DNA from 4 places in the Streptomyces sp. NPDC028635 genome. Region 1 is predicted to be linked to each of the others. Evidence: riboswitches for the same ligand, from Rfam matches in the RefSeq annotation. Region 1 holds a riboswitch; each other region holds the start of a gene.

The links. A riboswitch is a leader RNA that binds a small molecule or an ion and turns the genes downstream of it on or off. The one in region 1 is predicted to bind cyclic di-AMP.
Region 2: linked by a shared signal. The riboswitch ahead of AB0E88_RS09275 (C40 family peptidase) and the one ahead of AB0E88_RS20430 (NlpC/P60 family protein) in region 1 are both predicted to bind cyclic di-AMP.
Region 3: linked by a shared signal. The riboswitch ahead of AB0E88_RS14185 (LysM peptidoglycan-binding domain-containing M23 family metallopeptidase) and the one ahead of AB0E88_RS20430 (NlpC/P60 family protein) in region 1 are both predicted to bind cyclic di-AMP.
Region 4: linked by a shared signal. The riboswitch ahead of AB0E88_RS06835 (M23 family metallopeptidase) and the one ahead of AB0E88_RS20430 (NlpC/P60 family protein) in region 1 are both predicted to bind cyclic di-AMP.

Annotation. Positions count from the first base shown of each region.
Region 1 is NZ_JBEZWX010000018.1:46,256-48,447, forward strand. It holds gene AB0E88_RS20430 (NlpC/P60 family protein) at 1-876, opposite strand, end outside; cyclic di-AMP (ydaO/yuaA leader) riboswitch at 884-1,047, opposite strand; gene pcrA (DNA helicase PcrA) at 1,254-2,192, shown strand, end outside.
Region 2 is NZ_JBEZWX010000006.1:160,616-162,807, forward strand. It holds gene AB0E88_RS09265 (urease subunit beta) at 1-287, opposite strand, end outside; gene AB0E88_RS09270 (urease subunit gamma) at 301-603, opposite strand; cyclic di-AMP (ydaO/yuaA leader) riboswitch at 1,225-1,436, shown strand; gene AB0E88_RS09275 (C40 family peptidase) at 1,440-1,913, shown strand.
Region 3 is NZ_JBEZWX010000010.1:195,368-197,559, forward strand. It holds gene AB0E88_RS14180 (SGNH/GDSL hydrolase family protein) at 1-155, opposite strand, end outside; gene AB0E88_RS14185 (LysM peptidoglycan-binding domain-containing M23 family metallopeptidase) at 440-1,339, opposite strand; cyclic di-AMP (ydaO/yuaA leader) riboswitch at 1,345-1,541, opposite strand; gene AB0E88_RS14190 (tyrosine-protein phosphatase) at 1,966-2,192, shown strand, end outside.
Region 4 is NZ_JBEZWX010000004.1:254,815-257,006, reverse strand. It holds gene AB0E88_RS06840 (pitrilysin family protein) at 1-685, shown strand, start outside; cyclic di-AMP (ydaO/yuaA leader) riboswitch at 921-1,074, shown strand; gene AB0E88_RS06835 (M23 family metallopeptidase) at 1,087-1,830, shown strand; gene AB0E88_RS06830 (GntR family transcriptional regulator) at 2,045-2,192, shown strand, end outside.

The DNA of each region.
Region 1 (2,192 bases):
GCCGGTCGCGCCCCACACGTACGGCTTGCCGATCTGCGCGCGGGCGAAGGCGAGCGCCCTCTCGGCCTGGGAGCCGGTGCTCGTGCTGCCCGAGCCGGTGCCGGTGCCGGTGCTCGTGCCGCCGGACGGGGAGCCGCCGCCGTCCTGCCGCCGGTCCTGCCGCTGCTGCTGGGCCGCCTGCTGCCGGGCCAGGTCCGCCGCCTTGCGCGCGGCCTCCTCCTGCTGGTGCCGCTCGATCGCGGCGAGCCGCGCCTTCTCCTCGGCGGTCAGCTTCGACAGCAGCTCACGCGCGTCGGCGAGCTTCTTCTGGACGGTGGCCTTGGCGGTGCGCAGATCGTTCTGCGAGTCGGTGAGCGTGCGCAGGCCGTCCGTGGCCTCGCGGCGCTGCCTCATCGTCTCCGACTGCTGGGTCACGTAGTCGTCGACCGCGTCCTTCTGGTGGCTGGTCAGCCGGTCCATCAGATGGCTCTGGTCGAAGTACTGCTGCGGGGAGTCGGCGAGCAGGAAGGTCGCCGTGTCCGGGAGGGACGCGCCGCCGGTGCGGTACTGGGCGGCGGCGTACGACCCCAGCTGCTCGCGCGCCTCGTTGAGCTTCTCGGTGCGCCGGGCGACGTCGTCCATCAGGGAGTCGACGCGGGTGCGCTGCTTGGCGGTGCGCTCCTTGGCCGCGTTGTACTTGTCGGTCGCGGACTCCGCCTGCCGGTAGAGGTCGTCGACCTTCTTCTCGACCTCCTCGAGGCTGGGCTTGTCGTCCGCGGGGACGGCGTCGGCCGTCTGGGACAGCAGGGCCACGGAGGTGAGGGCGGCTGTGGCGAGGGCGGGGGTCCCTATTCCGGCGAGGGTCCCCGCGGGACGCGACTTGCGGTGCGACGCCAAGGGAGGCGACTCCTTCCAGATGGCCGCCTACCGGGTTAGCTGTCGGGTTCGGGCTGTGTGGAAGGTGTGCCCTACGGCTCTCCCCGTGGGAGGGCCGATTCACCCCAGGTCTCGGGTGGGTCCCCGGCTCCGGTCGCTGTGCGGGCGTACCGGACTCGGCGGAGGCCGCGCGGCCCGGCGACGTTCGCCGGTGGAGTTCGTGCGGCCTGGGCGGCACGGTAGCCAACTCGTGTGCCTGCTGTGAAGGTTGGTGCGTGATATGCCCGATACATTTCCGTGACCATCGCGTTGTGTCGCCGGCCGGTGATGGACGGTGACGTGTGATGTTTCCCGGACGGGCCCGGGTTGTCAGTGGGGCGCCCTAGACTCGGAGAGCGATGAGCAGCCTCTTTGACGACAGCTTCCTGGCGGACCTCCAGGCCCCGCGGGCCCACACGGAGGAGCCCCCGCCGCCGCCCGAGGACGAACACGCTCCGGAACCGTTTCCGGACGATCTGTTCGGCGGGAAGTTCGACGCGCCCCCGCCGGACCGGGACACGCACTACCGCGACGGTGCCCCGCGCCCCGCGCTCGACGCCGCCGCGCTGCTCGAGGGGCTGAACGACAACCAGCGCGCCGCCGTCGTGCACTCCGGCTCCCCGCTGCTCATCGTGGCCGGCGCCGGCTCCGGCAAGACCCGCGTACTCACCCACCGCATCGCCCATCTGCTCGCCGAGCGGAACGTCCACCCGGGCCAGATCCTCGCGATCACCTTCACCAACAAGGCCGCGGGCGAGATGAAGGAGCGCGTGGAGCAGCTCGTCGGCCCGCGCGCCAACGCGATGTGGGTGATGACCTTCCACAGCGCGTGTGTGCGCATCCTGCGCCGCGAGTCGAAGAAGCTCGGCTTCACGTCGTCCTTCTCGATCTACGACGCCGCCGACTCCAAGCGGCTGATGGCCCTGGTCTGCCGCGACCTGGACCTGGACCCCAAGCGCTTCCCGCCCAAGTCCTTCAGCGCCAAGATCAGCAACCTGAAGAACGAGCTGATCGACGAGGAGGACTTCGCTGCCCAGGCCACCGACGGCTTCGAGAAGACCCTCGCCCAGGCCTACGCCCTGTACCAGTCGCGGCTGCGCGAGGCGAACGCCCTCGACTTCGACGACCTGATCATGACGACGGTCAACCTGCTGCGCGCCTTCCCGGACGTCGCCGAGCACTACCGCCGCCGCTTCCGGCACGTCCTGGTCGACGAGTACCAGGACACCAACCACGCCCAGTACGCGCTGGTCCGTGAGCTGGTCGGCACCGGTGAGCACGACGAGGACGTCCCGCCC
Region 2 (2,192 bases), on a different contig from region 1:
CGGCCGCGCAGACCGGACACCACACGGGCACCGGCGAGGGGAACGAGTTCGACGTCGACCGGCAGCCCGGGCTCGAAGCGTACGGCGGTGCCGGCGGCGATGTTCAGCCGCTTGCCGTGGGCGGCGGCGCGGTCGAAGTCCAGACCGGGATTGGCCTCGGCGAAGTGGTAGTGGGAGCCGACCTGCACGGGCCGGTCGGCGGCGTTGAGGACGGTCAGCCGGGTGACCTCGAGCCCTTCGTTGCACACGACGGGGTCCTCGGCGAAGAGGATCTCTCCGGGAATCATGGCGCGCCCCCCGTCAGATGATCGGCTCGTGGACGGTGACGAGCTTGGTGCCGTCCGGGAAGGTGGCCTCGACCTGCACGTCGTGGATCATCTCGGCGACGCCGTCCATGACGTCGTTCCGGGTGAGCAGCTTGCGTCCGGTGGCCATCAGTTCGGCGACGGTGCGGCCGTCACGGGCGCCCTCGAGGATGTGCGAGGTGATGATGGCGACCGCCTCGGGGTGGTTGAGCTTGAGTCCGCGCGCGCGACGCTTCTCGGCCACATCGGCCGCGACATGAATGAGCAGTCTCTCTTGCTCGTGCGGGGTCAGTTGCACGTGCCACCTCACAGTCCTTGCTCCGGACCGTGCGGGGTCCGGCTGCCGCAGCCACCGCGACGGGGACAGGTGTAACACACAGACAAATTTCCCTACCGCGCTCAATTGCGGGCAGAAAAGCCCCTGGTGGCGTGGGTCGGGAGGCTAGCCCGTCGGAGTTTCAACGACGTTAACCAGCCTTTGATCATCACATGACCGGCAGCAGACCTTCCTCATACTCGTGACAGGAGCGCCGGGACAGCGTGTCTCGGGCCGCCGGGGCCCTGCCGAGGGTGAGCGCCGCGCGACTCGGGTCACCCCGCCCCCGTGGGCCGGGAGTTGAGCCGAGGGCCGAACGAGTTCAAACGGGCCGGACGGCTTACCCCCCATCGGCCTATCCCAACGCCCTTTTTTCGGGGGGTCCGAGTTGCGCGACCGGCGGGACGAGGGGCCGGAGTGAAGCGTTCCGCCGCTGGTCCGGGGCTCGCCGGATCGGTGAACACCCCATCGAACACAGGGCTGTCCACCCGAACGGGTGAGTGGTGAGGAACCCCACAAATACCCGTTTCCGTTGGGATTTTCGGACAGTTGTGGGCCAAGATCCCTGACTGACGACAAGCCCCCGCCACAGCGGCGGGGCGATCCGGGCGGACGCCGAGTCCTGCCGCCGCCCGGATGACCGGTCGACAGGAGTGGATCGGCAGGAGTGGAGGACCCAAGCACGACGGGTCGCCGGAACGGTCATGCCACGACCGGGCCGAGCAGCCCTTGGGGTGAAGCCGCGTCAGCGGCCGGGCTACTTCGCCAGCCCGAATCCGACAGGTCATCCTTCACAGGCGGCTGACGAAGGGTTGCGCATGACTGCGCTCAATCGTGTCCCGTCGCTCATGGCCCGGGCCGGTACGGCTTCCGCCCTGACCATCGCCGCCGTGGGCGGCTCGATCGTGGTCCCGGGCCTCGCCTCGGAGGCCTCCGCCGCGACGACGGCGACGAAGGCACTGCAGATCGCCGCGTCCAAGAAGGGCGCGCCCTACCAGTGGGGCGCCACCGGGCCGCGCCGGTTCGACTGCTCGGGACTGACGCTGTACTCGTTCAAGAAGGCGGGCAAGAAGCTGCCACGCACGGCCGCCGCGCAGTACAACAAGACGCACCACATCCCGGCCGGCAGCCGTAAGGCCGGTGACCTGGTGTTCTTCCACTCGGGGTCGAACGTCTACCACGTCGGCATCTACGCCGGGAAGAACAAGATCTGGCACGCCCCGAAGACGGGCGACGTGGTGCGCCTGCAGAAGATCTGGACGAAGAGCGTCTGGTACGGCCGCGTGAGCTGACCGACGCCCCTCCTCGGGCCCACGCCCCTCCTCGGGGCCCACGGCCCTCAGGCGGCCACGGACCGCCGACACGGCCCTCCTCGGCCGCCGCCCGGCCGAGGAGGGCCGCAGGCGGGCTCTCGACGGCGGCTGCGGGGACAACAGGCTTCGGCTGACGCGGGCCGGCCGGTCGGCCGTACGGGTGAACGGGTGAACGGGCCCCCGGCGCCAGGGGCCGGTCATCCGCCAGGGGGCACGCTGCCGCTTGACGCCGGTCGGCCGGGTCGGCCGTACGGGTGA
Region 3 (2,192 bases), on a different contig from region 1:
ACCGCGAGGTTCGTGTAGGTGAAGTCTCCCTCGGGCCGCCGGTCGGCGAGGAGTACGGCGAAACGGTCGGCCCAGCCCACGAACTGCCCGTCGGGGCCGGGGTCACCGACGCCCTCGGTGAAGCTGTCCCCCACCGCCACGTACGACCCGATCACTGCTCTGCTGTCACTCTTCGAATCGTCTGCCACGGCAGACCATGATTCACCCTGCAATGTGACCTACGCGACCGTAGGCAGGGGTTGACGGTCGGTGAGATAAGCCACTTCAGGTGTCCGGCCCCGTCGGGAATAAGCGCCCCGGCCGTGAGGGCCGCGTGACGGCCGTGAGACGCCGGCCGCACCGGGCACGGAAGGCCGGGCACACCGAAGGCCGGACACCCGTGGGTCGGGGTCCGGCCTTGGTGGCGTGTCAGACGGGTGGCCGCCGGGGCGGCGCGGGGTCAGCCGACGGTGACGCCGTGGGCGCGCAGGTAGGCGACCGGGTCCACGTCGGAGCCGTAGTCCGGCGTGGTGCGGATCTCGAAGTGCAGGTGCGGGCCGGTCACGTTGCCGGTCGCGCCGGACAGGCCGAGCTGCTGACCCGCGGTGACGCTCTGACCGGCCGAGACGGAGATCTGCGACAGGTGCGCGTACTGGGCGTAGTAGCCGTCGTTCAGCTTGATGACGACCTGGTTGCCGTAGGCGCCACCCCAGCCGGCGGAGACGACGGTGCCCGCGCCGACGGCCTTGACGGTGGTGCCGGTCGGGACGACGAAGTCGACACCGGTGTGGTAGCCGCTGGCCCACATGCTGCCGGGGGTGTGGTACGCGGTGCCGATGGTGGCGCCGCTGACCGGAAGGGTGAAGCCGGCGGCGGTGCTCGCCGACCGGGCCGGCTCGGCCTTCGCGGGCTCGGCGGCCTTGGCGGCGGGCTTGTGCGCGGGCGCCTCGCTCTTGTGCGACGGCGCGGCCTTGTGCGCCACGGCGGCCTTCTTGCCGAGGGTCAGCTTCAGACCGGGGTGGATGAGCGACGGGTCGCTGCCGACGGCCTCGCGGTTGTCCTCGTAGAGCTTCTTCCAGCCGCCGGCGACGTGCTGCTCGTTCGCGATCTTCGACAGGTAGTCGCCGGACTTGACCGTGTAGACGCGCACGCCGGACCGCGGCGCCTTCTTCTCGGCGGACGGCAGGCTCTGGACGGCCTTGCCGGACACCGACTGGGCGGCGGTCTGCGGCGTGGCGGCGTGCGCACCGGCGGCGCCCATGAGCGGCAGCGCGAGGGCGGCGCCACCGGTGCCGGCGACGGCGAGGGTGCGGGCGAAACGCTGGGACTTCGGACGACGGTGCTTACCCTTTGCGGGCATGGCGCTTTTCCTCTCCGGCGCCTGCGAGGTGAGCTGTCGGGTTCGGGCTGGAGATGCCCGGCCGCGCTGGGCGCGGCTTCACCCCAGAGCCGTTCCGGGAACCGGAACAGGCGGTCGTACCTGTGGGTCCCCCGCTCCTGCCGTACGTCGGGTGGGTGGGTGCGGTGCGCCGGACGGCGGCAGGATTCGGCGTCCGTCCGGATTCGGTGGGGAACGTAAGCGAGCAAGACGCACGGGGACAAGCGAAAGGTTGCGTGAACGGGCGTTTCTCGTGATCCACTACCGGAACACGCCGTCACACTGCGTGCATTCGATCTGCTGTCCGTACGTCAATTCACCGGGAAATACGCCTCCATTACGTGGACATGACGTACGACGGACGGTCACCGTTATGACCCTCCTCACGCCACCCGCCCCCAGGGACCCTCAATTCATTGCGAGTTGGAAGGAAGGCGCCAATTCGGGCAGAAAGCCCAGATGCGACGTGGATGGATATCCGTCCCATTCGACCGCCGTCGCCGGGGGGCGGGGACAACCGGTTGCCCCGGGAATCCATGTCGTATCGTCGAAGGGCACCCGTCGGCCATTCGAGCCGCGTCGGCGGGTACGAGCGGGAGGAGCCCTTCGTGACGCAGCAGGTGCCGTCGACCGAACCCGAGCTGACCGGAGTGCGCAACTTCCGAGACGTGGGCGGGCTGCCCACGGTCGACGGACGGCGGGTGCGGCACGGCGTACTGTTCCGCAGCGGCCACCTCGCCCACGCCACGGCCGAGGACGCGGCGTACCTGTCCTCCCTGGGGCTGCACACGATCTTCGACTTCCGCAACGCGGCCGACCAGAAGCTCGAGGGCCC
Region 4 (2,192 bases), on a different contig from region 1:
CTCGCGCACCGAGCCGCGCCCCGTGCCGGCGGTGACCGCCGACGACACCGGCCGGGTCGTCATCGTCGACCGCCCGGGCGCCGTCCAGACGCAGCTGCTCATCGGCCGGATCGGCCCCGACCGGCACGACCGCGTATGGCCCGCGCAGGTGCTCGGCACCTACTGCCTGGGCGGCACCCTCACCTCCCGCCTGGACCGGGTCCTGCGCGAGGAGAAGGGCTACACCTACGGCGTGCGCGCCTTCAGCCAGGTGCTGCGCTCCGCCCCCGACGGCACGGGCGCGGCGATGCTCGCCATCAGCGGCTCCGTGGACACGCCGAACACCGGCCCGGCGCTGGACGACCTCTTCAAGGTGCTGCGCACCCTGGCGGAGGGCGGCCTGACCGAGACCGAGCGCGATGTCGCCGTGCAGAACCTCGTCGGGGTGGCCCCGCTGAAGTACGAGACCGCCGCCGCCGTCGCGGGCACGCTCGCCGACCAGGTCGAGCAGCACCTGCCCGACGACTACCAGGCCACGCTGTACCGGCAGCTCGCCGCGACCGGCACGGTGGAGGCCACGGCGGCGGTCGTGAACGCCTTCCCGGTGGACCGGCTGGTGACCGTCCTCGTCGGTGACGCCGCGCAGATCAAGGAGCCCGTCGAGGCCCTCGGTATCGGCGATGTCACCGTGGTGAGCGCGGAGTAGCCGCACACGCGCGTGGGGCCCTGGTGTCTGACGGAGCACCAGGGCCCTTGCCGTGCCTGCCGGCCTGTTTATGATCCAAGGCGCGGCATCCCCCATATGCCCGAATTGGGGCGGAGGTTGCCTGTCTGGCCTGTGGGATGGCTTACAAAACCCCTGATTCGTTTGAGGACTGAAGGTCGATCACCGTAGCTTCGTCCGGGCTGTTCGTCAGGCAGTGCGCCGCACCCGCGGCACCGGACAGTCATCGCCGAGTCCCCGTACGGCGCGAGCCAGGGGAGCCGGGGACCCACACGTCCCTGGGGTGAATCGGGCGCCCGCGAGGGTGCCCGTAGGAGACCTTCCTGCTCCGAACCCGTCAGCTAACCCGGTAGGCGAGAGGGAAGGAAAGGACAAGCCACCACATGGCGTTCGTCAGCGCCACCGGGAAGCACCGTCGTCCCAGCCGGATGAAGCGCACCACCGCGCAGGCCGCGGGTATCGCCGCGCTCACCACCACCGGCGTCATCGGCACCCTCGCGGCCCCCGCCCTCGCCGCCGACACCTCCGCCGAGCACACCGGTCTGCTCCCCGTCATCAGCGTCGACGACGCGGTCGCCGCGCAGATCGACGCCCAGGCCGAGGCCCAGAAGCAGGCCGCCGAGCAGGCGGCCATCGAGCAGGCCGCCCGTGAGGCCGCCGCCGCGCGGGCCCACGAGGCCAGGGAGCGTGCCGCCCGGGAGGCCGAGCGCAAGCGCCTGAACAGCTTCACGGCCCCGATCGCTCACTCCTACGTCTCCACCGGCTACGAGGCCAGCAGCTCCCTGTGGTCCTCCGGCCACCACACCGGCATCGACTTCCACGCCGCCACCGGCACCACGGTGCACGCGGTGGGCTACGGCACCGTCGTCGAGACCGGCTGGGGCGGCGCCTACGGCAACCAGATCGTCATCCGCATGCACGACGGCACGTACACCCAGTACGGGCACCTGTCGTCGATCGGCGTCGTCGTGGGCCAGCAGGTCGTCACCGGCCAGCAGATCGGTCTGTCCGGCGACACCGGCAACACCACCGGGCCGCACCTGCACTTCGAGGCGCGCACCAGCCCCGAGTACGGCTCCGACATGGACCCGGTCGCCTATCTGCGCGCGCACGGCGTGAACGTCTGACGCACCAGCACGGCATCAGCCCCAGGAAGCCCCGGCGCACCGCGCCGGGGCTTTCGGCGTTTCCCGGCTCCTCGTCCCCGGGAGAAAACCGGCAGGTGACCAAAAAATATCCATGGAATCCGGCTCGCCGTCGGAAATTCCGCCCCCTTGGAATAGAGTCACGGAACACGCGTCCATCGTCGGCGTTTCACGGGGATCAAGGCGGAGGTCGGACATGCGAATTCCGGCGCACTCGGTGTGCACGGCGATCCGGGACGACATCGTCGCCGGTGTCCATGAACGCGGCAGCCGGCTCACCGAGGAACTCCTCGCCCGCCGCTACGGAGTCTCCCGGGTGCCGGTGCGGGAAGCGCTGCGCACCC